One region of the Streptomyces sp. NPDC090108 genome, then DNA from elsewhere that is predicted to be linked to it. Evidence: riboswitches for the same ligand, from Rfam matches in the RefSeq annotation. Region 1 holds a riboswitch; each other region holds the start of a gene.
What was found. Region 1 has a riboswitch for cobalamin ahead of ACIPRD_RS09625 (CbtB-domain containing protein). Riboswitches for the same ligand answer to the same signal wherever they lie in the genome.

Region 1 (9,579 bases):
CGAACGGGCCCGCGCCGCCGCGGAGTCGCTGCCCGGCGCCGTACGTACGCTCACCTCCGCCAGCGCGCGCTGCCGGGGCACGGCGGCCGGGCTCGGCCTGCGCGGGGTGGACGCGGCGGAGCTGGCGCCGCTGGACGTGGGCCGCTGGCGGGGCCGTACGCTCGACGAGGTCGGCGCGGCCGAGCCGGAGGCGGTGGCCCGCTGGCTGGCGGACCCCTCCTGCGCGCCGCACGGCGGGGAGTCGGTGGAGGACGTGTGCGCCCGCGTCGGCGGCTGGCTGGAGTCGGCCGCGGAGGTGTCCGGCCGTACGCTCGCCGTGGTAGAGCCGGAGATCGTGCGGGCGGCGGTCGTGCACGCGCTGGGCGTGCCCGCCGCGGCCTTCTGGCGTCTCGACGTGCCCCCGCTGACCGCGACCGAGCTGAGCGGCCGGGCCGCCCGCTGGAACGTGCGGCTCGGCCGGCCGCTGTGAACCGTCAGCGGTGGCGGACCCAGACGTTGGGTTCGACGTAGACCGCGTGGTCGTGGGCGGTGGAGCAGCGCACCGGGACGAGGGCGCCCGGCACGTCGACGTCTCCGTCGGTGTCGAAGGGCAGGCCGGTCCACTCCCGCCACTGGGCGAGGGAGCCGCTGACCGTCATCGACGCGGGCGCGACCTTCTCGACGGTGCCGCCGGCCCTGACGTGCACGCGCAGCCAGGGGTCGGCGGGCAGGCCGTCCTCGCGCCGCCCGCGGACGTACTCGGCCATGTCCTCGCGCGGCCGGAGGTGCTTGCCGGTGGGGCGGACCGGGGCGAGCAGCCCGTCGTACCCCTGGGCGCCGGCGGCCTCCCGCAGCGCGGCGAGCATCCGGTGGGAGAGCCCGCGGCCGAGGTACCCGGTGTCGACCGTGATCTCCAGTGCCGACGCGGCGGTGGGCCGCCGGCCGTGCCGCCGGTCGCGGAAGGCCCACACGAGCACCTGGTCCCACCCCCGGTCCGGCATCTCCGCACGGCCCTCCGACACGGCGTCGAACGGGACGCCGAGGCCGCGGGCCACCACCCGGTCGCCGTCCGTCGCGACCACGCAGTAGTGCGGGAAGTCCTCGGCCACGCGGCTCAACAGGGCGTCCGCGACGGGATCGTGGGGGACGAAAGCCGGCCAGGTGTCGGTGATCTCGTAGAGCCGTGAGGTCAGCGAGGGACGGTCGGCGAGCGACGTGATCAAGATGCGGTCCGTGCCTGTCATGGCGCGGACATTGCCATATGCGCAGGGCTGTGGCCAGCGAATTCGTACGCCCGGCCGTCCCCGGACGGCGAACCGGACCGGGACGGTGAGAGCGAGCCTCGGAGCAGAGGCGCCGTGGACGGCGAGAGGGCCCCCGGACGAGTCCGAAGAGCCCTCTCGCGTACGGCCGTTGCCGCCGGAGGCGGTGTCAGCGCGCGGCCGGGACCGCTCCGCCGGCCGTGTTCGCCGCGGGCTTCGGCCGCGGGTTCAGCTGCCGTTCGGCCAGTTCGCCGAAGAGCAGGCCGAAGCCGCCCCACAGCACGGCCTGGATGGCCAGCGCGGACAGCCGGAAGCGCCACAGCAGGGTGGCGGGGAACTCCCTGGGCACCTCGTCGACGGCCGGCAGGAACGCGTACGCCAGACCGATCGCGAGGACGAACCCGGCCACCGCCACGACGGTGGCGTACCAGGTGCCCAGCCGGGGTGCGAGCCGCCTGCCCAGGACGGCCGCGCCGACGGCCAGCAGCACGCCGAGGAGCATCATCAGGAAGTACAGCGTGGTCCGCTTGCCGATGGTGCCGGGGTCGCCGACGGACGGCGGGTTGGCCGGGTACTTCAGGAACGGTACGACGTACACGGCGAGGAACGCGCCCGCGGACAGCAGCAGCGCGGTCGCGCGCGCACCGATACGTCCGACGCGGCCGAGCGCGACGCAGAAGGCGAGCGCGGCGATACCGCCGAAGGCGACCCCGTAGACGAGGACGCCGGTGGCGAGACCCGCGGTGGACTGCAGGGAGCGGGAGACGACTTCCATCTCGTGCTCGTGGGAGTGGGCCTCCTCGAAGCCGATCGCGCGGTCGACGCTCGGCTCACCGAGGAAGTAGGCCACGACGAGGGCGAGCACACCGGCGGCCAGGCCGGCGAGCATGCCCCTCACGAGAAGGTTCCGTACGGTTGCGGAATTCATGGATGCGCGGCGTCCCTCGTGTCAGTGGCAGGGGAAGCCGAGCAGGTGGCGGGCGTCGTGCACCCACTCGTGGACGTCCGTGCCGTTGAACACGGAGGTGGCGCCCTGCTCGGCGCCGACGAAGTACAGCATGATCATCATCAGGACGCCGAAGAAGACCGCCCAGGGAGCTATCGCCTTCAGCGGCAGCGTGGCGGGTACGACGGGGGTGGTGGCTGTCGGCTGGGCGACGGTCTGCGCCATGGCAGGACCTCCTCTGGGAGTTCGCGTCCCATCTCGGTGGTGCACAGGACGACGGCCACGGGTCTGACTCACGAACGGCCCGAAGTGCCGCTCGCACACAGTGGCGCGACCGTGCCGGGTTCCCACCGGCTTCCGTTCCGCCGTCGTCGATATCGCACCGAAGGTACCGCGTGTCGTGGACCTGGCCAAGACCGCGCCATCCGGGGTGATCTTCCTCTCCCGGCGCTCCGCCCCGGCCGCGCGCGCACGGGCGCGGCACGGCGGAGCGCCGGGGGGCCGGTCAGAACTCGTCGGCGCCGTTGCGCAGTTCGGTGGTCCAGTAGCCGGTGAGCGCCTTGGCCGGGTCGACGAAGAGACCGCCGCCGGCCGAGGAGTCGACGGTGATGGAGTCGCCGTCGGCGGCGCCCTCCAGCCAGACGGAGAAGGCCGTCACGGGCTCGCCGTCCTCGTCGCTGCCGCCGTCGGACAGCTTGACCGCCGCGTACGCGGGCTCGCCCGGGGCGATCACCGTCGGAACGGCGGGCCGGCTCTTGGCGACGGCCGGCACGTCCTGCTTGCTGCTCTCCAGGAACTGGATGCGCGGGTGGCCCGCCATCCGGCAGCCGTGCCCGGAGATGTTCTTCGCCGTCAGGACGATGTGGGTGTAGGGCGGGCCGTCCTGCCGCTCGGCGGTGATCCTGACGTCCTTCGACGTGCATGCGGGCGTGGAGGCGGAGGACCCCGACCCACCGGAGGAGCCCGAGGAGCCCTGCGCCTTCGAGGAGCCGGACGAGCCCGTGGAACCCGTCGAACCGGTGGTGCCGGCCGAACCCGACGCCTTCTGTCCGTCGCCGGCCGTGGTCGCCTTGCCGGCGCCGGAGCCCGACCCCTGGGCGGCCGCGGCGGCGGAGGCGGCGCCTCCGGCGGAGCCCTCGGCCTTGGTGCCGGTGCCGTCCTGGCAGGCGGTCAGGCTGAGGGCGAGGGCCGCCGTGGCGGCGGCGAGGAAGGTGGCGCGCTGACGTGATGCGTTCATGGAGATGTCCCCCGTGTGTACGTACGACGACGACCGGTCGGATCGTCGGCCGTGCTCTGACCTGCTGACATGTCGAGTCTCGGCCGTGTCGCTCACGTTCCGGTGATGTCCCGCTGACGTTTCGCTGACGTCGTCCGGAGCGCGCCGGACCCCCCTCCCGGCGCGCTCACGCGCGCTTCTTCAGGGGTGACCGTCCGCGCCCGCCTGCACCTGGCCGGCCTGCGCGCGTGGCCTCTCGCGCGGTCCCCTCGCGCGTGGCCTCTCCCGCGTGGTCTCTCGCGCGTGGCCCGTCTACGCGTCGTCCGCGGCGAGTCGCCGTACGGCGTCCTCGTACCGTCTGCGGTGGTCGGCGCGCCCGCTCACCCGCAGCAGGGCCTCCAGGGCCTGTACGGCGCCCTCGTCGTACCCCGCGCGTTCCGCCTCCCCGGCGGCGCGGTCCAGCAGCCGGATGCCCTCGGCCTCCTCGCCGAGCGCCAGCCGGGCCTCCCCGCAGACGGTGAGCAGGAGCGCTCTGCGCGCGGCCTGCTCGTGCTCGGGTCCGAGGTCCAGCGCCCGGTGCGCCACGTCCAGGGCCTCCCGCGGGCGGCCCGTGCTCAACCGGATCCGCGCGAGGTGCTGGAGGGCGAGCATCTCGGTGTGCGCGTCCTTCTCCCCGCGGGCCAGGTCCACGGCGCGGGTGCAGCCGTCCAGCGCGTCGTCCAGCGCCCCCTGCGCGGCCTGGACGACGGCGAGGTTGATCAGCGCGGTGGCCTCGCCGAGCGGGTCGCCGGCCCGCCGGGCGAGCTCCGGGGAGGGGGTCAGCAGGTCCACGGCGTCCGCGAGCATGCCCTCCTCGCCGAGGACCCAGCCGAGCAGGGTGCGCACCCGGGCCTCCGCGTAGGGGTCCTGCTCGGCGAGGGCGCAGTCGAGCGCGGTGCGCAGCAGTGGCACCCAGTTGTCCCGGACGCGCCAGACCACCTGGGGCCACTGGAGCAGGATGATCCGCCAGGCCCGGTCGTCGAGTCCGGCGGCCCGGGCGGCGGTCACGGCCCGCGCGAGGTCCTCCCGTTCGACGGCCAGCCAGCGCATGGCGTGCGCCCGGTCCGTGAAGTCCCGCACGGCGGCCGGGCGCCGGTAGCGCTCGGGCAGGGAGAAGCAGGCCTCGCCGCCGGGTTCGGCGGTGTCGGCGGCGGCGAGGGCGGTGGCGATGTAGTGGTCGAGGACGCCGAGCAGTGCGTCGGGTCCGGCGTCCGGGTCGATGCCACGCGCGTAGAGCCGTACGAGGTCGTGCAGTTCCCAGCGTCCGGGTGCGGTCTCGGTGACGAGGTGCGCGGCGCCCAGCCGTTCCAGGGCGGCCGCGGCCGTCACCGGGTCGGTGCCGGCCAGCGCCGCGGCGGTGTACGGGTCGAAGTGGGTGCCGGGGTGGTGTCCGAGCCGGCCGAAGTGGTGGACGGCGTCGGGCGGGAGCTGCTGCACGGTGAGCCGGAGCGCGGCCGGGACGCCGGTGTCGTCGACGTCGAGGTAGGCCAGGCGTCCGCGTTCGTCGGCGAGTTCGTCGGCGAGTCCGGCGAGCGTCCACTGCGGCCGCCCGGCCAGGCGCGCGGCGGTGACCCGCAGGGCGAGCGGGAGTCCGCCGCAGAGTTCGGCGAGCCTGCGGGCGGCGAGGGGTTCGCCGAGGACGCGTTCCTCGCCGAGGACGCCCGCGAGCAGCGCGGTGCCGTCCTGCGCGTCGAGCGTGCCGAGCGGCACGGGGCGGGCGGCGTCCGAGGCGATGAGGCCTTCCAGCCGGTTCCTGCTGGTGACGACGGTGACGCAGTCGGGCCCGCCGGGCAGCAGGGCGCGGACGGTGGCGGAGTCGCGCGCGTTGTCGAGGACGACCAGCAGCCGCAGCCGGTCGGTGAGGGAGCGGAACAGGGCCGCGGCGGCGGACGCCGACTCGGGCACGCGACGGGCCGGCACGTCCAGGGCCAGCAGGAACTCGCGCAGCACCTCGGTGACCGCCGGCTCGCCGGTGTCGCTGAACCCGTGCAGGTCGGCGAAGAGACGGCCGTCGGGGAACGCGTCCGCGTTGCGGTGCGCCCACCACAGCGCGAGCGCGGTCTTGCCGACTCCGGCCGGACCGGTCACCAGGCACACCGGTGCCTCTCCGGCGGAGGCCCGCCCGAGCGCGGCCAGTTCGGCGCCGCGGCCGTGGAAACCGCGTGGCGCGCGGGGCAGCAGGTCGGCGAGGTGCGTGTCACCGGGGACGAGGGACGGGAGCGGAACGGGACGGGGGTGGGGGTGGGCGGCGGCGGACGGTGCGGGGTGCGAAGCTCCGGCGGCCATGTGGGGCGGGGTCGCTGTGCCGGTGCCGGTGCGGGGCTGGGGCGGGGTGCCGCTGCGAGGCGGGGGCGCGGTGCCGTCGTCGAGGGCCGCCGGCCGTGTGGCGGCGTCTGCGGCGGCGGGGTGCCGTACGCCGGGGGTCCCGTCGCCGGCGGCCGGGCGGGCGCCCTCGCCGCCGGGGAGGGTGACGGATTCCGGGCCGGCCGTGCCGTCCGCCGCCCTGCCGTCTGCCGAACCGTCGTGCCCGTCGCGCCCGTCGCGCCCGGCAGGGGGTGCGGCCGGGGCGACAGCGCCGACTGCGGTGGCCGGGGCGCCCCGACCGGCTCGTGCGGCTTGTGCGGCTTGTGCGGTCTGCACGGCCGGTGAGGGGTGCGCGGCCGGCGCGGTGGCCGGGATGCCGGGCGTGGCGGGCCGGACGGCGGGCGGCGCGCCGTCCGGTACCGGGTCACCGCGCAGGATCAGCCCGTACGCGTCGGCGAGTTCGCGCCCGGGGTCGATGCCGAGTTCGTCGGCGAGGAGCCGCCGCGTGCGGTGGAACCAGTCCAGCGCCTCGGACTGGCGGCCGGCCTGGTACAGCGCCGTCATCAGCGCGGCGGACAGCGACTCGCGGAGCGGGTGCGTGACGGCCTCGGTGCGCAGCACCGCGGCGGCCCGGTGGTGCTCCCCCAGCCTGCCGTACGCGCGCGCCAGCTGCTCCACGGCGGACAGCCGTGACTCCTCCAGGGAGTGCGCCGCGGCCTGGAGCGGCGGTCCCGCGAACGCACCCGACAGCGCGGGGCCCTTCCACAGGGCGAGGGCGTCCTGGTACATCAGTACGGCGTCGCCGGGGTCGCGCTGCTCGCGTGCCAGCGTCAGCAGTTCCTCGAACCGCTGGGCGTCGAGCAGGGTCTCCGGCAGCCGGAGCGCGTACGCGTCGCCGATGGTCCGCAGGTCCACCCCGTACGCCTCCGCGTCCCCGTCCGCGAGCAGGGCGCGCAGGCGGGAGACATGCCCCTGGATGACGCTCCGGGCCTGGCTCGGCGGCACGTCGTCCCAGAGGCATGCCGTCAGCCGGGCCATCGAGACGGGTGTGTTGGCCGAGAGCAGCAGCGCGGCCAGCAGACTGCGGCGTTTGGCGGGGCCGAGCGGCAGCGGTCCGCGGCGCGTGTCGACGGAGACGGTGCCGAGCAGCCGGAACTCCAAGGGGTGTCCTTCCAGGGGCGGGCGCGAAAAGGCGGTCCGGGAAAAACAGCAGCATATCGGGGGGTCTCGGAGGCCGGCCGGGCGCATTCCGCCGCTCTGCGGCCACGCCGTCCGCATCAGGTGGACGTCCTCGCGCACCGGTCCGCCGCCCGGTGATCCCCTGCGCGCCACCGCTGCACGCGGTCCGCGTGGACGGGCTCGGCACCGCCCGGCCGGAGCCGTGCGGTCGGCCGCGGTCACCCGCCTGCTCGCCCCCGCGCCCGGGCCGGCGACCCGGCACCGGACACGGCGCTGCCCGCCGTGGTGGGCCCTCGTCCGCACCGGCAGGCCGGCACCGCGCGGAGCCCCCCGCCTCGCCGGCTGGGCGGGGGGCTCCTCCACCTGTCACCAACAGGCCGTCGGGCGCCCGGTGTTCCGGTCACCCGTGGGCCGGGTCACAGCAGGCCGGGCTGCTGCCATTCGGCGCCGAGGACGTGGTGGTCGAGGAAGTTGAGGGTCGTCTCGTACCACAGGCGCGAGTGGTTCGGCTTCAGGATCCAGTGGTTCTCGTCCGGGAAGTAGAGGTACTTCGCGGGAACTTCGTGCCGCTGCAACTCCTGGAAGAGCGAGGCGCCCTGCCCGACGGGCACGCGGTAGTCCTTCGCGCCGTGGATGACCAGCATCGGGGTGCGGATCTTCGCGACGTCCAGGTGCGGCGAGTCGGCCTCGTACCGCTCGGGGCGGTTCAGCGGGTGGCCGAAGATCCGCTGGAAGTACCAGGGGGCGTCGGTGTCGCCCTGGAACATCCCCATGTCCCACAGACCCGCGTGGCTGACGATCGCCTTGAACCGGTCCGTGCGGGTGGCGACCCGGTTGGCCATGTACCCGCCGTACGAGCCGCCGGCGAGCGCCGTACGTGAGGCGTCGATGTCGTCCCGGGCCTCGGTCGCGTCGGTCAGCGCGATCACATCCGTGTAGGGGCGCCCGCCCCACTGCCCCCAGCCGCGGCGCTGGTTGATCTGCCCGTAGCCGGTCGACAGGGCCGGATCCGGCAGCAGCACCGCGTAGCCGCGCGCGGCGAACGGCCACGGGTTCCACCGCCAGGTCCAGCCGTTCCAGCTGCCCTGCGGTCCGCCGTGGACGGCGACGAGCAGCGGGGCGGGCCGCTCGGCGGACGCGCCCTCGGGCAGCACGAGCCAGCCGCGGAGCACGAACCCGTCGTCCGCCTCCACGTGCACCTCGGTGAGCGTGCCGGGCAGTTCCCCGACGCCGCCCGGGGCGGGCAGCGCGGCCGGCGTCTGGTCGACGACGCCGGCGTCGATCCGGACCGGCGCCGGCGGTGCGTCGACCGCGTGGCGCAGGGCGTAGAGCGTCCGCCCGTCCGGGGCCACCGTCAGCGAGTCGTAGGCGCCCGAGGCGGTGAGGCGGGTGACGCCGCCGTCCGGGTCGCGCCGGAAGACGGGGGCGTGCCCCTCCTCGTCGGACGTGAAGAAGATCGTGTCGTCCACCGGTGAACAGACCGCGCCACCGGGCCAGTTGTCGAACCCGGGCAGGAGGTCCCGCACCGCTCCGTCGGCCACGCCGACCCGGACGAGCGTCACGTCCGCGGGGGCGTCGTACGTCGGGAAGCGCATCCGGAAGCACACGACGGCCGAGCCGTCGTGGGTGAACCGCGGTGCCTCGTAGAGGTGTTCCAGGTCGCCGACGACGTGGATCTCCTCACCGCTCACCGCGTCGGCCACGACCACGGCGGTGCGATGCTCGTCCGGGACCCTCCCGGGCACGAACCGGCAGTACGCGACGCGGGTGCCGTCCGGCGACAACGCCGTGTCCCCCGGGTCCTCCAGACCGATCCCCTGCCCACCGGCGACGACCGGTTCCGCGCCGGCACCGGCACGGACGAAGGTGTGCGGCTCCGCCGGGCCGAGGTCGTGGTCCCAGGCGCGGGTCGGGCCGGCCTCGTAGAGGACCGCGGTGACCTGCGCGTCCTTTCGCGCCGCGCGCAGCTTGCCGTGGGCCTCGGCGTCGGCGGCGCCCGGCAGCAGCCCCGCGGTGTGGCACAACGCGCCGGAGTCGCGGGCGACGGTGACCGCGTCGATGCCGCCCGGGTGCCGGGCCACCACGACGGCCTCCCCGCGCGGCGGCAGCGCCCACAGCGCGGCCCCCTCGTCCTCGTCGTCGTCCCCGGCGGCGCGTCCGGACAGGAAGTACAGCGTCCCGTCCGGACCGAACACCGGCCCCGACTCACCCTTGTCGGACCGGGTCAGCCGCACCGCGTCGCGTTCCCCGGTGGGATCGATCTCCCACAGACCGGACACGAACCGTGTCCCGTCCCCGGACAGTGACTGCACGGCGGCGACGAGACGCGTGCCATCGACGGACAGGGCAAGGGTGTTGACGCGGGGCGAGGCGACAAGGGCGGACAGGTCACGGAAGGTGGACGGGCCACCGGAGGACTCGGTCATGCGGGCGATTGTCGCCCGGGCGCGACGCGGAAATCCAGAGCGTATCCCTGGAGCACCTGTCTGTCAGCGGCCCTTCGTGCGGAGATCACGCGCCTCGCCGGCCGCGCAGGACTGCTCCCCCGCCTCGCCGGCCGCGCGGGGCTGCTCCCCCCGCCTCGCCGGTCGCGCGGGGCTGCTCCGGCGCCCTGCCCGGCGTGCGCTCCTCACCCCATGGCGTCGCGCGGTCCG
Region 2 (9,579 bases), on a different contig from region 1:
GCAGGATGAAGGTCAGGTAGGTGATGACCAGGCCGGAGAGCTTGTCGTACTGGCCCAGGTCGTTGAGGAGCAGGAAGACCGGGATGATCATGGCGATGAGCGGGACCATCTGGACCGCGAGGATCGCGACGATCACGGCCTTGCGGCCGCGGAAGGCGAACCGGGAGATGGCGAGCGCGGCCAGCATCCCGACGGCGATGCCGACGATCACGACGGACAGCGACACGACGAGGCTGCGGCCGACCGGGCCCCAGAAGTCGGCGATGTCGAGCGCGCGGCGGAAGTTGTCGAGGGTGAACCCCGTGGGCAGCAGGCTGGGGTCGGGGTCGATGGCGTCCTTGGCCGGCTTCACGGCCGTGTCGAGCATCCAGTAGACGGGGAAGCCGACACCGGCGAGGACGAGGAGTCCGAGCAGGTTCCAGCCGAGCCGGGACGTCCGGCGGGGGGCGGAGCGCGTACCGCTCATGCTGGTCACTCGACCTCTCCGATCTTGAGCATCTGGCGCATGTAGACGGCGACGACGGCGAGCAGCAGCAGGACGGTGACGAGGGCGATCGCGGAGCCCTGCGCGTAGTCGTTGACCACGAAGGCGCGGTCGTAGGAGTAGGTGGTGAGCAGCTGGAACTCGGGCTCGGGGTGGCCGCCGCGCATGACGAAGACCTGCGGGAAGACGCCCATGTCCCAGATGACCGACAGGGTCGTGAGCATCACGACGATCGGGCGCAGGATGGGCAGGGTGACGTACCGGAAGACGCCCCAGCCGCCCGCGCCGTCCAGCCGGGCGGCCTCCTCCAGCTCCTTGGGGACCTGGGTGAGGCCCGCGCCGAGCGTGATGACCACGAAGGGGACCGCGCCCCAGACCACCAGCAGCATGATCACGGCGAGCCCCTCGGGGCCGCTCGCGAACCAGTTGTGGCCGACCATGTCGACCCCGGGCAGCTTGCTCGCGAGGGCGTTGAGGACGCCGTAGTCGGCGTCGAAGAGCCACTTGAAGACGGTGGTGGCGACGATGACGGGCATGCCCCAGCTCGCCACCAGCGCGATGTTGACGAGGGTCCGCACCCAGCCGGAGACGCGCTGGAGCAGCAGGGCGACGAGCATGCCGAGGACCATGGTGAGGACGACGGAGCCGGCCGCGAAGACGACCGTGCGCAGGACGACCTGCCAGAACTCGCCGTCGCCCAGCACCTGGCGGAAGTTGTCGAGGCCGGTCCACTCGGCGGGCTGGAAGCCCCACAGCTGGGACTGGCCGAACTTCTGGAAGGAGAGGGTGACCAGCCGGACCAGCGGATAGCCCATGACCAGGCCGAGGACCAGCAGACAGGGGGCGAGCAGCAGCCAGGGGGCGGCCGCGGTGCCCGCCCGCCGCGAGCCCCGTGGCCGCTCCGGGAGGTCCGGTGGGGACGCCTGCCGCGGTGGCGGCACCTTGGCGGGGGTGGTCGTGTCTGCGGCACTCATCGCGCGCTCCTCAGCGGTCCCTGGAGTCGTACGAGAAGCGGGGCCCCGTCGGCGGACGGGGCCCCGCTCCGGGTCACTTGTTGTTGATGACCTTGTCGATCGCGGCGTCCGCTTCCTTCGCGGCGGCCTCGACGGACTTCTTGCCGGTGCCGATGTTCTGCAGCATGGTCTGCAGCACCTGCGCCTTCTCGACCTGGCCCCAGCCGGGGGCCATGGGGACGAACCAGCTGGACTCGGCGGCGGTGGCCGGGACGGCGGTCGCCGGGTCGTTCTTGAGGGTGGCGAGGTCGGTCTTGTTGTTGGGCAGGTTGCCCTTGGCCATCAGGCCCTTCTGGCCGGAGGGGCCGGTGAAGGCGTTGATCCACTCGGCGGCGAGCGCCTGGGCCTTGGACTTCACGGGCACGGCGAGGTCGGAGCCGCCGAGGAAGACCGGCATGTTCTTGCCGGACGGACCGGGCATGACGAAGTTCTCGAGGTTGTCCTTGAGCTTGCCGGTCTTGTCGTTCTTCGGGTCGGCGGCGGTCGCGCCCTCCCAGGCGGCGGCGAAGATCATGGCGGACTTGCCCTGGCCGTAGACGATGTAGCGGTCCGACTCGTCCTTGGTCCGGTCGCCGTGCATGTACTTGCCGACGACGTTCTTGAACTCCGTGAGGCCCTTGAGGGACTCGGGCGAGGAGAGGTCGGCCTTCCACCGGCCACCCTCCTCCTTGGCGATGGCGCCGCCCGCGTCGTAGACGAAGGACATGCCCGCGTACCAGTCACGGGTGGGCTGGTACCAGGCGCTGAACTTGCCGCCCTCCTTCTTCTGGATCCTGTCCAGGTCGGAGGTCAGTTCGGCGTAGGTCTTCGGCGTGGCCTTGATGCCGGCCGAAGCGGCGATGTCCTTGCGCCAGTTGGCGACGCGGCCGCCGGCGTAGTACGGCACGCCGTAGGTCTTGCCCTCGTACGTCACCGAGGTCTTGAGGCCGTCCAGCCAGGTGCCGGAGTTGCTGAACTGCGCCGGGTCGACGGGGGCGAAGGCGCCCTTGACCATGTAGCCCAGCATCTCGGAGTTGCCCATCTCGACGACGTCGGGGGCCTTGTCGGTGGCGAGGACGGCGTCCAGCTTGGTGTTCTTGTCCGGCCAGCCGTAGTACTCGTGCTTGACCTTCAGGCCGGGGTGCTTCTTCTGCACGGCGGCGTCGGCGGCCTTCACCAGGTCGGGCCAGTTGTTCTGGGCGTCGACGGTGAGCCAGACGGTCAGCTCCTTGGCGTCCGCCCCCTGGGCCTTGCCGTCCTTGCTGTCACTGCCGCACGCCGCTACGGAGACGACCATGCCCGCGATACCGATCGCGGCTATCAGCCTGCGCTTCACGCCACCCTCCTCAGGGATGCCCACGAACCCCCCTGGCTCCCCGCGGCGACCGTCGTGGCACGTACCGCCCATGGGGCCGGGACCTGGACCAATGGTGTAGACCAGCACGGGGAGCTTGGCCCAGACCAATAGGCCTGTCAAGGGTGTTCAAGCAGGCACGGAGCGTCCGTGACCCGAACGAGATATGCAGGGATCTTTCATAACGCATGCGACACATCGGACTGCCCAGTTCCGGTAGACCAATCGCACCCCGGCCCGCGATGGACTAGACCAACTGAAAGTGCGGGGGTATACAGGGGGAGATCACGGAACGTGCGGGTGGACCCCCGCGCACGCGGCCGTGCCACGATGTGACCCGTGACCGACGGGACGTCGGTCGCTTTCGGCATCCGGAGCCGGGAAGGCAGAGCATGAGCACCGACGTCAGCAGCGGGGAGAACGAGGCCGGCGCGACCGTCCGTACGGCGCGCGTGCCCAAGTACTACCGTCTGAAGAAGCATCTGCTCGAGATGACGGAGACACAGGCGCCGGGCACGCCGGTGCCGCCCGAGCGCACGCTGGCGGCCGAGTTCGACACCTCACGCACCACCGTCCGCCAGGCCCTCCAGGAACTCGTCGTCGAGGGCCGGCTCGAACGCATCCAGGGCAAGGGGACCTTCGTCGCCAAGCCCAAGGTCTCCCAGGCGCTGCAACTGACCTCCTACACCGAGGACATGCGCGCCCAGGGCCTGGAGCCGACCTCGCAGCTGCTCGACATCGGCTATGTCACCGCCGACGAACGGCTCGCCGGACTGCTCGACATCACCGCCGGCGGACGCGTGCTGCGCATCGAGCGGCTGCGCATGGCCAACGGCGAGCCGATGGCCATCGAGACCACCCACCTCTCGGCGAAGCGCTTCCCCGCGCTGCGCCGGTCGCTCGTCAAGTACACCTCCCTGTACACCGCGCTCGCCGAGGTCTACGACGTCCATCTCGCCGAGGCCGAGGAGACCATCGAGACCTCCCTGGCCACCCCGCGCGAGGCGAGCCTGCTCGGCACCGACGTCGGCCTGCCGATGCTGCTGCTGTCCCGGCACTCCGTGGACCGCGAGGGCCGGCCGGTGGAGTGGGTGCGCTCGGTCTACCGGGGCGACCGGTACAAGTTCGTCGCGCGGCTGAAGCGGCCGCTGGACTGACGGCTCCGCCCGCGGCCCCGGCCGGTTCGCCGGCCCGGGTCCCGGAGTCTCCACATCTCTCGCTCCAGATCGACATACCGATATCCGGACGAGGTCTTCCGCTGCGGTGACACCGTCACCTAGATTGCGTGCCCATTACGCGTGTGATCAGCGAGGGGACGGAGCGCCGCATGTCAGAAGCACCCGAGGAAGTCAGACCACCGGTGGTGACACCGGTGCGCATCGTCATCGCCCTGTGTCTCGTCGCGCCGTTCGTGGCGATGCTGTGGGTCGGCTCGTTCGCCAAGACGGACCCGGCGTTCATCGGGATCCCGTTCTTCTACTGGTACCAGATGCTCTGGGTGCTGATCTCGACCGCTCTCACCATGACGGCGTACCAGCTGTGGCAGCGTGAGCAGCGCGCCCGCGCCGCCGCGAAGGGGGGTGCGGCGCAGTGAAGGACGGTGTCAACGGCGTCGCGCTCGGCGTCTTCGTCTTCTTCTTCCTGGCCGTCACGGTCATGGGCTTCCTGGCGGCGCGCTGGCGCAAGGCCGACAACGAGCAGTCGCTGGACGAATGGGGCCTGGGCGGACGGTCGTTCGGGACCTGGGTCACCTGGTTCCTGCTCGGCGGCGACCTGTACACGGCGTACACCTTCGTCGCGGTGCCCGCGGCGATCTACGCGGCGGGCGCGGCCGGTTTCTTCGCGGTGCCGTACACGATCCTCGTCTACCCGCTGATCTTCACCTTCCTGCCCCGGCTGTGGTCGGTCTCGCACCGCCACGGATACGTGACGACCTCGGACTTCGTGCGCGGCCGCTTCGGCTCCAAGAGCCTGTCGCTGGCCGTCGCGGTCACCGGCATCCTCGCGACCATGCCGTACATCGCGCTCCAGCTCGTCGGCATCCAGGCGGTGCTGGACGTGATGGGCGTCGGCGGCGGGGAGAACACCAACTGGTTCGTGAAGGACCTCCCGCTGCTCATCGCCTTCGGCGTGCTGGCGGCGTACACCTACTCCTCGGGCCTGCGCGCGCCCGCGCTGATCGCGTTCGTCAAGGACGGCCTGATCTACCTCGTCATCGCGGTGGCGATCATCTACATCCCGATCAAGCTGGGCGGCTTCCACGACATCTTCGCCCAGGCCGACAAGGCGTTCTCGCAGGTGAATCCGGCCACCGGAAAGCCGCGCGGCGCCCTCGTCCCGGCGGAGGCGGGCCAGTGGACGTACGCCACCCTGGCGCTCGGCTCGGCGCTCGCGCTCTTCATGTACCCGCACTCGATCACCGCGACCCTGTCGTCCAGGAGCCGTGACGTGATCCGCCGCAACACCACGATCCTGCCGCTGTACTCCCTCATGCTCGGCCTGCTGGCCCTGCTGGGCTTCATGGCGATCGCGGCCGGCGTGAAGGTGACCAACGGGCAGCTGGCGATCCCGCAGCTGTTCGAGGACATGTTCCCGTCCTGGTTCGCGGGCGTGGCCTTCGCGGCGATCGGCATCGGCGCGCTGGTGCCGGCGGCGATCATGTCGATCGCGGCGGCGAACCTGTTCACCCGCAACATCTACAAGGACTTCATCAAGCCGGACGCCACGCCCGAGCAGGAGACCAAGGTCTCCAAGCTGGTCTCGCTGCTGGTGAAGGTGGGCGCGCTGGTCTTCGTCCTGACCATGGACAAGACGGTCGCCATCAACTTCCAGCTGCTGGGCGGCATCTGGATCCTGCAGACCTTCCCGGCCCTGGTCGGCGGCCTGTTCACCCGCTGGTTCCACCGCTGGGCGCTGCTGGCCGGCTGGGCGGTCGGCATGATCTACGGCACGGCCGCGGCGTACGGCGTGGCCTCCCCGACCCAGGCGCACTTCGGCGGCTCGGCCAAGGAGATCCCGGGCATCGGTGAGATCGGCTACATCGGCCTCACGGCGTTCGTCCTGAACGTCGTGGTCACCGTGGTCCTCACCTTCGCGCTGAAGGCGCTGAAGGCCCCCGAGGGCATCGACGAGACCAGCCCGGAGGACTACACGGCGGACCGCGGCGACCCGGGCGTCCAGGCGGAGCTTCCGCCCGCCACGGCGGGGAGCGCCCACTAGTCCGGCGGGGCCCGCGAAGGCCCCGGAAGCGGCCCGGGACGGCCTCGGAAACGGCCCCCCGAACAGCACCCCGGACGGGTGGGCGGCCGGTCGTGAACAGCCCTCAGCGGGCCGTCGTGGAGCATCTCCCACGGCGGCCCGCTGCCGTGCGCAATGACGCTCTGAATCCGTCACGACACACAGCAGACACAACATCTGGTGGTGCCATCGCAGCCCGGCACTAGATGTATGCTCATCATCGCTGTCGCCGCAGGGGAATCCGGTGCGAATCCGGAACTGTCCCGCAACGGTGTACTTGTACGCGTCCGTCCCTTCGGGGCGGAGCGTGCTCGGTCAGTCCGAGGACCTGCCGGCAGCCGCGCCCGGCCGTCCGGTCCGGGTGCCCCAAGACGTCCGGGCCTCGCGGAGTGGGCCGGTGGACGCGACGCCGTGTGCGCTCGTGCTGCCGCTGCCCTCCGCCGGGCCCCCGTGCCGAGCGAGGGAGAGCCCCCACGTGACCATCGCGCCTGCCGATCCGGCTTCAGCCACCCCGGCGACCGAGGCCCAGGTGGAGACCGACGGTCCTGGTGCCGCGCTGCTGCGGACCCTGACCGAGCTGACCGCCGACCTCCCCGACGCGGACCCCGGCAGGGTCGCCGCGGCCGCGCTGCGCGGCCGTTCGGCCCGCGCCGACGAGGCGGAACTGCGCGAACTGGCCACGGAGGCGGCCGCCGGCCTGATCTCCGAGGACCCCGCGTACTCGCAGCTCGCCGCCCGTCTGCTCACGCTCTCCGTCCGGGCCGAGGCCGCCTCGCAGGGAGTGACCTCCTTCACCGAGTCCGTCGCCGTCGGGCACCGCGAGGGCCTGGTCGCCGACCGCACCGCCGAGTTCGTGCGGCTGCACGCCGACCGGCTGAACGCGCTCATCGACACCGAGGCCGACGACCGCTTCGGCTACTTCGGCCTGCGCACGCTGCACAGCCGCTACCTGCTGCGCCACCCGATCACCCGGCACGTGATCGAGACGCCCCAGCACTTCATGCTGCGCGTGGCGAGCGGCCTCGCCGAGGACGACAGCGCCCGCTCGGTCGACGAAGTGGCCGCGCTCTACGGCCTGATGAGCCGCCTGGACTACCTCCCGTCCTCGCCCACGCTCTTCAACTCCGGCACCCGGCACCCCCAGATGTCGTCCTGCTACCTGCTCGACTCCCCGCTGGACGAGCTGGACTCGATCTACGACCGCTACCACCAGGTGGCCCGCCTCTCCAAGCACGCCGGCGGCATCGGTCTGTCGTACTCCCGCATCCGCTCGCGCGGTTCGCTGATCCGCGGCACCAACGGGCACTCCAACGGCATCGTGCCGTTCCTGAAGACCCTCGACGCCTCGGTCGCCGCGGTGAACCAGGGCGGCCGCCGCAAGGGCGCCGCCGCGGTGTACCTGGAGACCTGGCACTCCGACATCGAGGAGTTCCTGGAGCTGCGCGACAACACCGGTGAGGACGCGCGCCGTACGCACAACCTGAACCTCGCGCACTGGATCCCGGACGAGTTCATGCGCCGGGTCAACGCCGACGCCGAGTGGTCGCTGTTCTCCCCGGCGGACGTGCCCGGTCTGGTCGACCTGTGGGGCGCGGAGTTCGACGCCGCGTACCGCGAGGCGGAGGCCGCCGGGCTCGCGAGGAAGACCATGCCGGCCCGCGAGCTGTACGGCCGCATGATGCGCACCCTCGCGCAGACCGGCAACGGCTGGATGACCTTCAAGGACGCCGCCAACCGCACGGCCAACCAGACGGCCGAGCCGGGCAACGTCGTGCACTCCTCCAACCTCTGCACGGAGATCCTGGAGGTCACCGACGACGGCGAGACGGCGGTGTGCAACCTCGGCTCGGTGAACCTGGGCGCCTTCGTCGCCGACGGCGACATCGACTGGAAGCGGCTGGACGAGACGGTCCGCACCGCCGTGACCTTCCTCGACCGCGTCGTGGACATCAACTTCTACCCGACCGAGCAGGCGGGCCGCTCCAACGCCAGGTGGCGTCCGGTCGGCCTCGGCGCCATGGGTCTGCAGGACGTCTTCTTCCAGCTGCGCCTGCCCTTCGACTCGCCCGAGGCGAAGGCCCTGTCCTCGCGGATCGCCGAGCGCATCATGCTGGCCGCCTACGAGGCCTCCACCGACCTGGCCGAGCGCAGCGGTCCGCTGCCGGCCTGGGAGAAGACCCGTACGGCCCGGGGCGTGCTGCACCCCGACCACTTCGACGTGGAGCTCAACTGGCCCGAGCGCTGGGAGGCCCTGCGGGCGCGGATCGCCGAGGTCGGCATGCGCAACTCCCTGCTGCTCGCCATCGCCCCGACGGCCACCATCGCCTCCATCGCGGGCGTGTACGAGTGCATCGAGCCGCAGGTCTCCAACCTGTTCAAGCGCGAGACCCTCTCCGGTGAGTTCCTCCAGGTCAACTCCTACCTGGTGCGCGAGCTGAAGGAGATGGGCGTGTGGGACGCGCGCACCCGTGAGGCGCTGCGCGACGCGAGCGGCTCGGTGCAGGACTTCGTCTGGATCCCCGAGGACGTACGGCGTCTGTACCGCACGGCGTGGGAGATCCCGCAGCGCGGACTGATCGACATGGCGGCGGCCCGCACCCCGTTCCTGGACCAGGCGCAGTCGCTGAACCTCTTCCTGGAGACGCCGACCATCGGCAAGCTCTCCTCGATGTACGCGTACGCCTGGAAGCAGGGCCTGAAGACGACCTACTACCTGCGCTCGCGTCCGGCGACCCGTATCGCCCGTGCCGCCCAGGCGCAGGCCACCATCCCCGTCCAGCAGACCGCCGACCCCGACGCCGTCGCCTGCTCCCTTGAGAACCCCGAGTCCTGCGAGGCCTGCCAGTAATGAGTACCCGTAACACCAACCTGCTCGACCCGGGCTTCGAACTGACCCTGCGCCCCATGCGCTACCCGGACTTCTACGAGCGCTACCGGGACGCCATCAAGAACACCTGGACCGTGGAGGAGGTCGACCTCCACTCGGACGTGGCCGACCTCGCGAAGCTGTCCCCGGAGGAGCAGCACCTGATCGGCCGCCTGGTGGCCTTCTTCGCGACGGGCGACTCGATCGTCGCGAACAACCTGGTGCTGACGCTGTACAAGCACATCAACTCCCCCGAGGCGCGGCTCTACCTGAGCCGGCAGCTGTTCGAGGAGGCCGTGCACGTCCAGTTCTATCTGACGCTGCTGGACACCTACCTGCCCGATCCGGAGGACCGCGCGGCCGCGTTCGACGCGGTGGAGAACATCCCCTCCATCCGGGAGAAGGCCGCGTTCTGCTTCAAGTGGATCAACGAGGTCGAGAAGCTGGACCAGCTGGAGTCCAGGGCCGACCGGCGCCGCTTCCTGCTGAACCTGATCTGCTTCGCCGCGTGCATCGAGGGCCTGTTCTTCTACGGCGCCTTCGCGTACGTCTACTGGTTCCGCAGCCGGGGTCTGCTGCACGGCCTCGCCACGGGCACCAACTGGGTGTTCCGTGACGAGACCATGCACATGTCCTTCGCCTTCGA
Region 3 (9,579 bases), on a different contig from region 1:
GCCGCAGCCCCGCGAGCGCGGCGGCGACCCCGCCGAGCAGCACGGGCAGCCCGTACGTGCCGCCCTCCGCGGTGAGCAGCCCGTACGTCCCCGCGCACACCCCGAGCAGTCCGCCGAGGGTGAGCGCGGTCGTCGTACGGCGCACGGAAGCGCCGACGTCGGCGGTACGGCCGTAGCCGCGGGCGTCCATCGCGGCGGCGAGCGCCACCGAGCGTTCCAGGGCGCCCTCCAGGACCGGCAGCCCGACCTGGAGCAGTCCCCGTACGCCCCGGTCCGGGCGCCCGCGCAGCCGGCGGGCGGCCCGCAGACGCTGGACGTCGGCGATGAGATACGGCGCGAAGGTGAGCGCGACGACCACGGCGACGCCCGCCTCGTAGAGGGCGCCGGGCAGGGACTTCAGCAGGCGGGCCGGGGAGGCGAGGGCGTTGGCGGCGCCGACACAGATGAGGAGGGCGGCCAGCTTGAGGCCGTTGTACGCGGAGAACAGCAGCGCCTCCGCGGTGACCTCGCCGCCCAGGCGGATGCCCTGCGCCCAGTGCGGCAGCGGGACCTCGGGGAGGGTGAGGAGGACGTGCGTGCCGGGGATCGGGGAGCCCAGGACCACCGTGAAGGCGATCCGGACGAGCAGTACGGCGAAGGCCAGCTTGGCGAAGGCGGCGTAGGAGCGCGCCCAGGGGGCGGTGGAACGGTGGGTGGCCACCACGTATCCGGCCGAGGCCATGAGCAGGCCGAGGAGGAGGGGGTTGGTGGTCCGGGTGGCGGCGGTGCCGAGACCGAGGGCCCACAGCCACCAGGCACCGGGATGAAGCTCCGCCCGGCGCCGGAGGGCGGGGCGCGGCGCGGGTATGTCCGCGCGACCGCGGCGCCGGGACCCGTTGCCCGAGCTCCCGGCGTGCTCGCGCGAGGCGGTTGTGGTCGCGCGGTCGAAGCGGTGCGGCACGTCCTTCGTGCCAGGTGCCTCACCCGGGCGAGTCGCCTCCCCCGGCCCGGGTGCCTCGCCCTGGCTCCCAACGCGCAGGCGCGGGGCCGCGGGTGGGACGGGGCCGGTGCTCCCGGCGGGCACCGGAGGCGCGGCGGATTCCGCCGTCGACCGGAACAGCCCCGCACCCGGGCTCGCACCCGCACCCGGGCTCGCACCCGCACCCGTGCTCCCACCCGCACCCGGGCGCAGGCGCAGGACCGTGGGCCGCCGGTGGGGTGCGCTCTCGCCGGCGCTAGGCATTCCGGCGCCGCCGGGCCTGCCACACCGCCGCTCCGGCCAGCACCGCGACGACGCCCACGCCGACCGGCAGGCCGAGGGAGGGCCCGCCGTCCGCGTCCTTCTCCCCAGGCTTCTCCGCCTGCTGAGCCTTCTTCTGCTCCTGCGCGCCGTTCTTGCCGGAGCCGTTCCCGGAGACCTGCTCGCCGCAGCCCTGGTGCGGATAGCCGGAGATGGCGCAGAGCAGGGCGTTGGTGTCGTAGCGCAGCGGCTTGGCGACCGTGGCCAGGGCAGCGGCCGTGCTCGCCCCGGGGGCGACACGGGCACAGGCCGTGCGCGCCCCGGGCGGCGTCTCGCCGGACGGGGCGTCCGCGGGGGTGCCGAAGTCGATGACCAGGGCGATCCGCTTCGTCCCCGGCTTCGCGGGCGTGCCCGCGCAGATGGTGCCGAAGTCCGCCGTGCCGCGCGGCCGGGTCGCGTCCGCGGAGTCCGCGCTGACCGCGAACCGGAAGCCCTGGACGGCGCCGTCGTCGGGACTGTCGGTCGACGGCCCCTGCGTGGCGTAGGTCCAGTGCCCGCCGGTCCGCTCCCAGAAGGACCAGTAGCGGTAGCCGGTGGCGTGCGCCTGGGCGGCGCCGGCCACGAGGGCGAACGCGGCGACCAGCAGGGTCGCGGCACGGCGGACGGCGGTCACGGCTGCCGCTTCTTGCGGCCGCTGAGCAGGAAGCCGATGCCGATGCCGAAGACCAGGCCGACGCCGACGATCCACCACACGCTCGTGCTGGAGGACTTCTTCGCGGACTTCTCCTCGTGGCCGCCGGCCTTCGCCGCCTTCTGCGGGGCCGGGCCCAGCTTGTCGAGCGCCTTCACGAGGTCGGTGCCGGCGAAGTCGCGCGGAGACTCGCCCAGCGCGTGGGAGCTGAGGATCAGCTGGGCGTAGGCGGCCGGGCCGCTCTGCGCCGCCCAGGCGGTCGCGTTCTTCTCCAGCCAGGCGTACGGCTTCCTGGCCTCCCCGGTCCGGCCGTCCGCGGCGAGCGCGACGACCGTGTCGGCGGTGTTGCCGAAGTCGGGCTGGTCGGTGGCGCCGGGCATGACCGACATCAGGTGGCCGCTCTTGGCGACGGCACCGGCCAGGTAGGCGGAGGCGTTGCCGGCCAGCAACTGCGCGGTCGGCTTGCCGGAGGCGCAGGCGGGAGCCTTGCCGTGGGCCTTGCCGGGCTCCACGACGAAGCCCTTGCCGAGGGCGCCGAGCACGCCGGCCGCGGTCGCGTCCGCGTTGGCGGCCAGCTTGCCCTTCTTGTCGGGCTGGTAGGCGAAGGAGCCGCCGCCGTCCGCGGAGCAGGGCAGCGCCAGGGAGGCCAGCGCGTCGAGCGGGGTCCTGCCCTGGGCGCGCAGACCGGCGGTGTCCTCACCGGCGGCGGCGAGCGCGCCGACGACCACCGAGGTGGAGTTGGTGTCGCTCGGGCCGCCCGCCATGTAGCCCCAGCCGCCGTCCTTGTCCTGGACCGACTTCAGCCAGGTGACGCTCTTGCGGACCGCGTCGTCGTGTCCGCCGACCGCCTTGAGGGCCTGTACGGCGGCGGCGGTGCTGTTGGTGTCCGGCTGGGCACCGGCCTTGCCGCCGCAGGCCTTGGCCGGGTCCGCGCGGAACGCGGCGAAGCCGCCGTCGGCGCACTGCTGCGCGGCCAGCCAGCTCACGGCCGAGGCCGCGGGGCGCTCGCCCGCGGTGTGCTGGGCGATCAGGGACAGCGACTGGCGCCACACACCGTCGTACGTCGGGTCGGTCTTGCCGAACAGCGCGGCCGGGACCGTCACCTTCGGGGGCGCGGACGGCGACGGGTCGGCGGCCATGGCGGGGGCGGCGGCGGCCAGCACGCCTAGGGCGGCGAGAGCCGCGGCACTGCGGCGGACGTTCATGGTCGGCGACTGCCTCTCCTGCGGGGAGCCGGGCAGCGCACGGGAGACCCGGGCGGCTCGACTCCGTATACCTCGACGGTGTCGTGCACGGCGGGCGCCGCACACACGAGCCGTTCAACGTCCTGTGCGAGGCATTCCGGCTCACCGCCCGGCAGGGAGGATCACGGTTGCGGGTCAGCGCCGGAATTGCACCGGCTTTCCCCCGTACGAGTGTGATGACGACCCGGCCACTTTACCGGCAGCCGACACGGGGCGGGGGAGTGGCCGTCGGCACAGGGCCTCGGTGACGGGGGTCACGCCGCAGGACGGCTCCCGGCCCGCCCTCGGGGCCCGTCGTCACTTCGCCGTATCGGCGTATGCGGTCAACTGCGAGATGTGGGCGGTGTCGGAGACGGCCTCGATGCGCATCTCGGGCGATCTGACGTCGACGTGGACCCCGTCGTCCCCCGAGAGGGAGATGCTTGCTGTCACTTCGCTGCCGAACCCTTCCAGCGTGACCGTGCGCAGACCGCTGAAGGAGATCTCGATCTGCACGGTGTTGAAACCCTGCGCGGTCCACTTGCGCGGTGGCATGGACGGGTAACGAGGAAGGTCGACGCGCATCCTCAGAACCGGCCCGTCCTCGTGCAGGGTCACCTCTCTCACCCGGACGTCCGAGAGAGCTGGCGGATCTCCTTGGTAGACCGCCGAAATCCCCTCCGGATTGTGCAGCAGTGAAATCCACGACATGGCGATCTTCTTTCTTTCCTTCTGCTTCAGTACTCGTAATGCTGGGCTGTTCCGGGGACTTTACCAGTTCGAGGGTTCTCGGACGGGCGGACATTGAAATGGCGCCCTTGGTTGCCGACGCCGCCTTCGCGGAAGTCGTGACCGTAGGAATGATCCTGGATGATTACCTTGCTGCCGTCGCTTCGCGTGTAAACGTATTCGCGTGTCATGACAGGTTTCCCTGAATCGTCCATGATCTGGTGGCCGGTTCGATCCGTCATCGGGACTCGATTGATTTCGTCGGGGTGTTGCGACACGGGGATGTCCAGGTCGCGTTTCGCCTCCCGGAAGGCGGAATTTCGACTGCTCGAATACTTGTGGGACGGAGGCTCGGTGCAGGGGGAAAGGCCGAGGGGGTCAGTCCAAGTATGCGGATTGTCGACGTAGCCCGCCGGATTCGGCGCGGGAACGAGACCGAGAGGGTCGTCGGTGAGGTACCGGGCCGTCTCGGGATCGTAATGGCGAAAATAGTTGTAGTGCAGCCCCGTTTCGGGGTCGTAATACTGACCTGGGAAGCGCAGAGGTGTGTAGGCGGTGCTCCGGGTCGCCCACGCCGTCGTCCCCCACAGGGTGCTGCGGGTTCGCCAGGCGATCTCGCCCTGCTCGTCGAGGAGTTCCGAGGGAGTTCCCACGAGATCGGTGACGATGGCGAAGAAGCGTGAGTCGATCTCGTCCTGAGGAGCGCCGGCAGGGGTGATGCGTTCCGTCTGGGCCACAGGGCGTCGGCCTTGGTGGTCCCAGGTGAGAGTGACGGGACCTGCCAGCTCTGCCGAGATCGTCGTCTGTTCGCAGAGGTCGGTGCCGTCCCAGGTGAAGTCGACCCGCTCCACGACGGTCTCGCCGTCGGCCGCGAGGCGGAGTTTCGCCGTGCGGCGGCCCAGAGGGTCGTAGGTGTAGCGCCAGCGGGTGCCGTCGGGCGTCACCACTGACATCAGGCGGTCCTCGGTACCCCACTCGTAACGCCAGGTGTCCGGTTTGCGGGACAGACGAGGCTTCTGGCGGAGAGTGATGCGGCCGAGGGCGTCGTGTTCGTACCGGACCTCTCCGGCCCGGATGATGCGAGTGCCGGCGTAGTCGCGGCTGCCGACCGCTTCCTGACCCGGGTGACCGGCCGGCCACACCGCCTGGGTCTGGTTTCCCGCCTTGTCGTAGGCGTAGGCCTCGGTCCAGTCGGCCGCGTGCACGGCCGTGACCCGTCCCGTGGCGTCCAGATCGAACCGACGGACACCGGAGAGGTGGTCGTCGATGCCGATCACGTTGCCGTCGGCGCGGTAGGTGTAGGACCGCTGCTGGACGGTGTGACCCCCGGCCCCGGTCACCGACTGGGTCGTCAGGCGCCCCATGGAGTCGAAGGTGTGCTCCAAGGCGACGGTTCCGCCGACGCGTCGGCTTTGTTCGCGGCCTGTCTCGTCGTAGGCGAAGTCGATGGTGCGGCCCGAGGCGACCATGCTGGTGCGCCGCCCGGCGGCGTCGTACGACCAGATGGTGGTGGCACCGGTGGGGGTCGTGCGGCCGGTGCGGCGGCCCAGCGCGTCGTAGGTGTACGTCTGGGTGCGACCGTCGACCGTTTCCGAGCGCAGGTGGCCGTGACGGTCGCGCAGGAGGGTGAGGGTGGAACCGTCGGGTCCGGTCGCGCGGGCCAGTTGGCCGGTCAGGTCGTAGGCGTAGGTGGTGACCTGTCCGGCCGCGTCCTTGCGGATCGTCCGGCCCAGTTCGTCACGTTCGAAGAGGGTCGTTTCCCCGACTGCGTTGGTACGACCGGTCTGGCGTCCGGCCGCGTCGTAGGTGTAGGTCAGGCTGTGGTGGTCGAAGTCCGTTTCCGTGACCAGACGTCCGTCCGCGTCGTACTCGTAGCTCCACTTCAGACCTAGGGGGTTGGTCACCTCCGTCAGCCGCAGCTCGGTGTCGTGGGCGAACTCGTAGCGCACGCCGTCCGGGCCGGTGCGGGCGGCGAGCAGGTCGAAGTGGGTGTATTCGAGACGGGAGACGCCACCGAGCTGGTCGGTGTACGTCGTGCAGTTGCCCTCGCCGTCGTGCGTCCAGACCTCGGTCGTGCCATCGGGGGCCGTGCGCCGGGCCAGATGACCCTCGACTGTCCATTCCGAACGCGTGGTCGCGCCGGCCGGGTCGGTGACCGTGACCGGGCGGCCGAAGGCGTCCCGTCCGTAGCGGGTCACGGCGCCCAGCGGGTCCGTGATCTCCAGGGGGAGACCGGATCGGTCGGACGCCACCCGCGTCGTGTGGCCGAGGGAGTCCGTCACGGAGGCCAGGTGACCGGCCTCGGTGTAGGTGAAGTGCGTGGTCCGGCCGGCCGAGTCAGTCACCGATGTGCGGTTGCCATGGACGTCGTACGCCTGACGGATCACCGTCCCGTCCGGGTTCACCACCTTCACGGGCAGGCCGAGACCGTTGTACTCCGCCCTCGCCTCACGGCCGTCCGGGCGTACGACACACGTCAGGTTGCCCGCCGTGTCGTACGCGAACGTCGTCACACGGCCCAGCGGGTCCGTCTCGGAGAGCAGGCGGTTGAAGCGGTCGCGCCGGTAGTGGGTGACCGCGCCCAGGGCGTCCGTCTCGGCGATGACCTGGCAGTGCCGGTTGGTCAGGTAGGTGGTGCGGTGGCCCAGCGAGTCCGTGATCGTCGTGGTGGACTCGCCGGTGTCCGGGTCCGCGGAGCTGTAGGCGAAGGCCGACCGCAGGTGGCCCGCGACGCCGGACTGCCAGGTACAGCGGTCCTGGTCGTCGTAGACGTACGTGAAGTGGCTGTCGTTGGTGTCCGTCCAGGACGTGATGCGGCCGAGATCGTCGTAGCCGAAGCGGGTCGGGAGGCCGGAGGAGTTGGTTACCTCGGTGAGGTGGCCGTCGGTGTAGCCGTAGCGGAGCAGTTCCTGGTCGGTGCCGTCCGGGGCCGCGCCGGCCAGGCGCAGTGCGGTGACGCGGTCGTCCGACGTCGATATGAGCAGGCGGTAGCCACCGCAGTGCGTCAGCGCGCGGGGCGCACCCTCCGCGTCGTGCTCGAACGCGATCCAGTTGCCATTGCGGTCGTCGAGCTGCTCCAGCACCGCCAGGGTTTCGGAGCGGTCGGCGAAGTGCCGTACGCGGCCGGACTCCGGATCGGTGAGGGTGTAACCGCCGTCCACCCGGTCCAAGGGCCAGCGCGCACCGTGACTGGGCAGCGTCGGTACGCCGGGGGCCGGGTGCGGGTAGGCGAGTGTCACGCCGTCCTCGCCGACGAAGACGACTCCCTCCGTGTCGATTTCCAGGCGCTGGTCGAGCGTCGAGGACCAAGCAGGTCCGAACCAGCCGCCCAGCCGGTACGACGACTCGAACTGCCGCCTGAAGGTGAGGGGCAACTGCCCCGGAAGGGACACATCGGTCGCCGGGAGCACCATCCTGCCGGTGGCGACGTCGACGGGGTCCTTCGCGCAGACCTTCTCGCCGGGACGCCGTGCGACATCGTCCGCGCCCTCTTCCACGGCCTCCCGCGCGGTCTTGCGCAGTCCCTGTTCCGCGACGCCCTCGGCCCCCTCCTTCAGCGCCAGCCGCAGTCCGCCGCGGGCCAGGCCCGCGCCCTTGGTGCCGATGAGTTCGGGGATGAGGCGGCCGACGAACTCGGAGGGGTCCTTCTCGAAGCCGTCGACGGCGGCCTGGACGACCCGTTCGGGATGGGCGGCGGTGGAGACCAGGCCGGAGAGCGTCATGCTGACGTTCTGCACATAGGCGGCCGGGTGGGTGAGGTTGTAGGGGTCGGTGGGGTTCAGGCCGCGGGCGAAGTTCAGGAGGCCCGCGGTGCCCTTCAGGGCGCCGCCCACGACGTGGGTGAGTTCGGTGTTGTAGGCCTGGTAGCCGTCGGTGAGGTCGTCGCGGATACGGGACAGCGGCGGGGGTTCTGCCGGGGCGTGGGCGAGAGCCGCCCTGACCTTGCCCTGGGCTTCGGAGCCGGCGGTGTTGCGCTGTTTACGGGCCTCGGCGAGTTTCTGCGCGGCCGCTTTGATGTCGGCCTTGCCGGGATCGTGGAAGGGCTCCGGCTTCGGTCCCGGATCCTCGTCCGCCTTGATCCTGGCGTTGTAGGCGTCGGCTTTCCGGTTGTAGGCGTCGGCCGCGTCCTTGGACGCCTTCACGCCCTTCTTGTAGAGCTCGACGGCTTCCTTGGCCTGCCCTTGCGCCCACTTCACGGTGTCCGCGAACGACTCCAGCGCCCCGGCCGCCGACTCGCACGCCTGTGCCGCCTGCGCCCACTTCAAGGGGTGGACGCCGAGCTTCTCCCGGAACGTGTTGCCGCCCTCGCCCACCCATCCGGATGAGTCGACCTTCTTCAGCCCCGAACTCACCTTTTCGAATGCGCCGTTGAAGTCCCGCAGGTGCTTGGCGCTCTCCCGGATCTTCGCCGGGTCGCCGTGCACGAGTTCGTTCGGCTCCTCGGTCCGGCCGAGCTGTTGCTCGCCGGGGGTGGCGCCCAGGTCGGAGGCGACCTCGTCGCCCCAGTCCTCCACGCCGTCCGCCCAGTCGTGCGCACCGACCTTGTCCAGGCCCTCGCCCAGTTGGTCGGTGCCCCAGTCCACGGCCTCGCCGAGCTTCTTCTTGCCCGCGTCGTAGAGGTCCTCGCCCTTGCCCAGCAGCGAGTTGGTGATGTCCCCGAGACCCATCAGCCCTCACCGCCCTGCTGCTCGGCCGCCTTGGCGCGTTCTTCGGGGGAGGGGCCGAAGGTGTCGTCGAGATACTGGTCGTACTGCTTGTCCGAGACACCGAACGCGTCGTGCAGGTCCTGCGGATCCATGCCGGGCAGCGGTCCGATCGTGTGCGAGGTCATCACGTCCCGGCCGGCGTCCTTCCAGCCCTGCTCGCTGTTGTCCAGCGCCTGGTCCATGGACTCCTTGCTGTAGTCCACGCCGCCGTACGCGCCGGACGTGGCGATGTCCCCCCAGCCCATCTTCTCCACGTCCTCCTCGGACGCGTACGGATTGCCGATCGCCGCGTTCTCCACGACCTTGAAACTGCCTTCCACGTACTGCTCGGTCTCGTAGTAGGTCCCCGCCGACAGGCCCGTCTTCACCGCGAACCCGTTGCCCTCGACGATCAGCGACCGCACTCCCCACTCCCAGCGCTCGCAGAACGACGTGAACTCGCCCGTCAGCCCCTCGTGGCCCAGTTCCAGACCGGACAGCGCGAGGTCACCGAAACCGCGCCCGGCCCCGGCCTCACCGACCATCCCGAGTTCCTTCAACTCACCCAGCGCCTCGGTCAGGCCCTTCGCGATCAGACCCAGCCCCTCGGCCTTCAGGTCCTTGCCCCCGCCACCACTCATGCCGCAGCCTCCGGGTCACCGTTCTCGTCGTGGTCCAGCGCCACCTCGTCGGGCACGATCCCCACCACCGGAGGGAACACCATCCCCTCCTCGCCGTCCGCGCAGTCCAGCGCCACCCCGCACGGCACCCCGGCCGCGGGTACCGCCACATCCAGCAGCCGCGCGCCGAGAACCGTCTGATACGTCCACTCGCGCGCCACATCGCCACGTGCCACGGCGTAACGGGCCAGCGCCTGCTCGTCGGAGAAGGCCAGGATGAAACGGATCCCGTCCACGTCGGCCGTCAGCAGACCGCGTTCCCCGACCGGGACAGAGCCGTCGCCCAGCGGCACCAGGACAGCCGTGCGGCGGAACTCGCCGAGCAGCGCCGCGAACTCCCTCCTGCGCGCCC

Region 2: another riboswitch for cobalamin. It lies ahead of ACIPRD_RS02230 (ribonucleoside-diphosphate reductase subunit alpha); the one in region 1 lies ahead of ACIPRD_RS09625 (CbtB-domain containing protein).
Region 3: another riboswitch for cobalamin. It lies ahead of ACIPRD_RS19560 (prenyltransferase/squalene oxidase repeat-containing protein); the one in region 1 lies ahead of ACIPRD_RS09625 (CbtB-domain containing protein).

The regions. Positions count from the first base shown of each region.
Region 1 is NZ_JBIVDQ010000002.1:1,034,815-1,044,393, reverse strand. Features, by position in the region: gene ACIPRD_RS09640 (histidine phosphatase family protein) at 1-469, shown strand, start outside; gene ACIPRD_RS09635 (N-acetyltransferase) at 474-1,223, opposite strand; gene ACIPRD_RS09630 (CbtA family protein) at 1,411-2,169, opposite strand; gene ACIPRD_RS09625 (CbtB-domain containing protein) at 2,191-2,412, opposite strand; cobalamin riboswitch at 2,448-2,589, opposite strand; gene ACIPRD_RS09620 (DUF4232 domain-containing protein) at 2,693-3,424, opposite strand; gene ACIPRD_RS09615 (BTAD domain-containing putative transcriptional regulator) at 3,716-6,907, opposite strand; gene ACIPRD_RS09610 (prolyl oligopeptidase family serine peptidase) at 7,342-9,351, opposite strand.
Region 2 is NZ_JBIVDQ010000001.1:515,036-524,614, forward strand. Features, by position in the region: gene ACIPRD_RS02200 (carbohydrate ABC transporter permease) at 1-466, opposite strand, end outside; gene ACIPRD_RS02205 (sugar ABC transporter permease) at 472-1,458, opposite strand; gene ACIPRD_RS02210 (extracellular solute-binding protein) at 1,532-2,812, opposite strand; gene ACIPRD_RS02215 (GntR family transcriptional regulator) at 3,223-3,987, shown strand; gene ACIPRD_RS02220 (DUF3311 domain-containing protein) at 4,158-4,424, shown strand; gene mctP (monocarboxylate uptake permease MctP) at 4,421-6,049, shown strand; cobalamin riboswitch at 6,232-6,418, shown strand; gene ACIPRD_RS02230 (ribonucleoside-diphosphate reductase subunit alpha) at 6,543-8,915, shown strand; gene ACIPRD_RS02235 (ribonucleotide-diphosphate reductase subunit beta) at 8,915-9,579, shown strand, end outside.
Region 3 is NZ_JBIVDQ010000005.1:283,625-293,203, forward strand. Features, by position in the region: gene ACIPRD_RS19550 (CbiQ family ECF transporter T component) at 1-787, opposite strand, end outside; gene ACIPRD_RS19555 (SCO2322 family protein) at 1,215-1,892, opposite strand; gene ACIPRD_RS19560 (prenyltransferase/squalene oxidase repeat-containing protein) at 1,889-3,115, opposite strand; cobalamin riboswitch at 3,228-3,357, opposite strand; gene ACIPRD_RS19565 (Imm50 family immunity protein) at 3,452-3,844, opposite strand; gene ACIPRD_RS19570 (putative T7SS-secreted protein) at 3,871-8,529, opposite strand; gene ACIPRD_RS19575 (hypothetical protein) at 8,529-9,188, opposite strand; gene ACIPRD_RS19580 (hypothetical protein) at 9,185-9,579, opposite strand, start outside.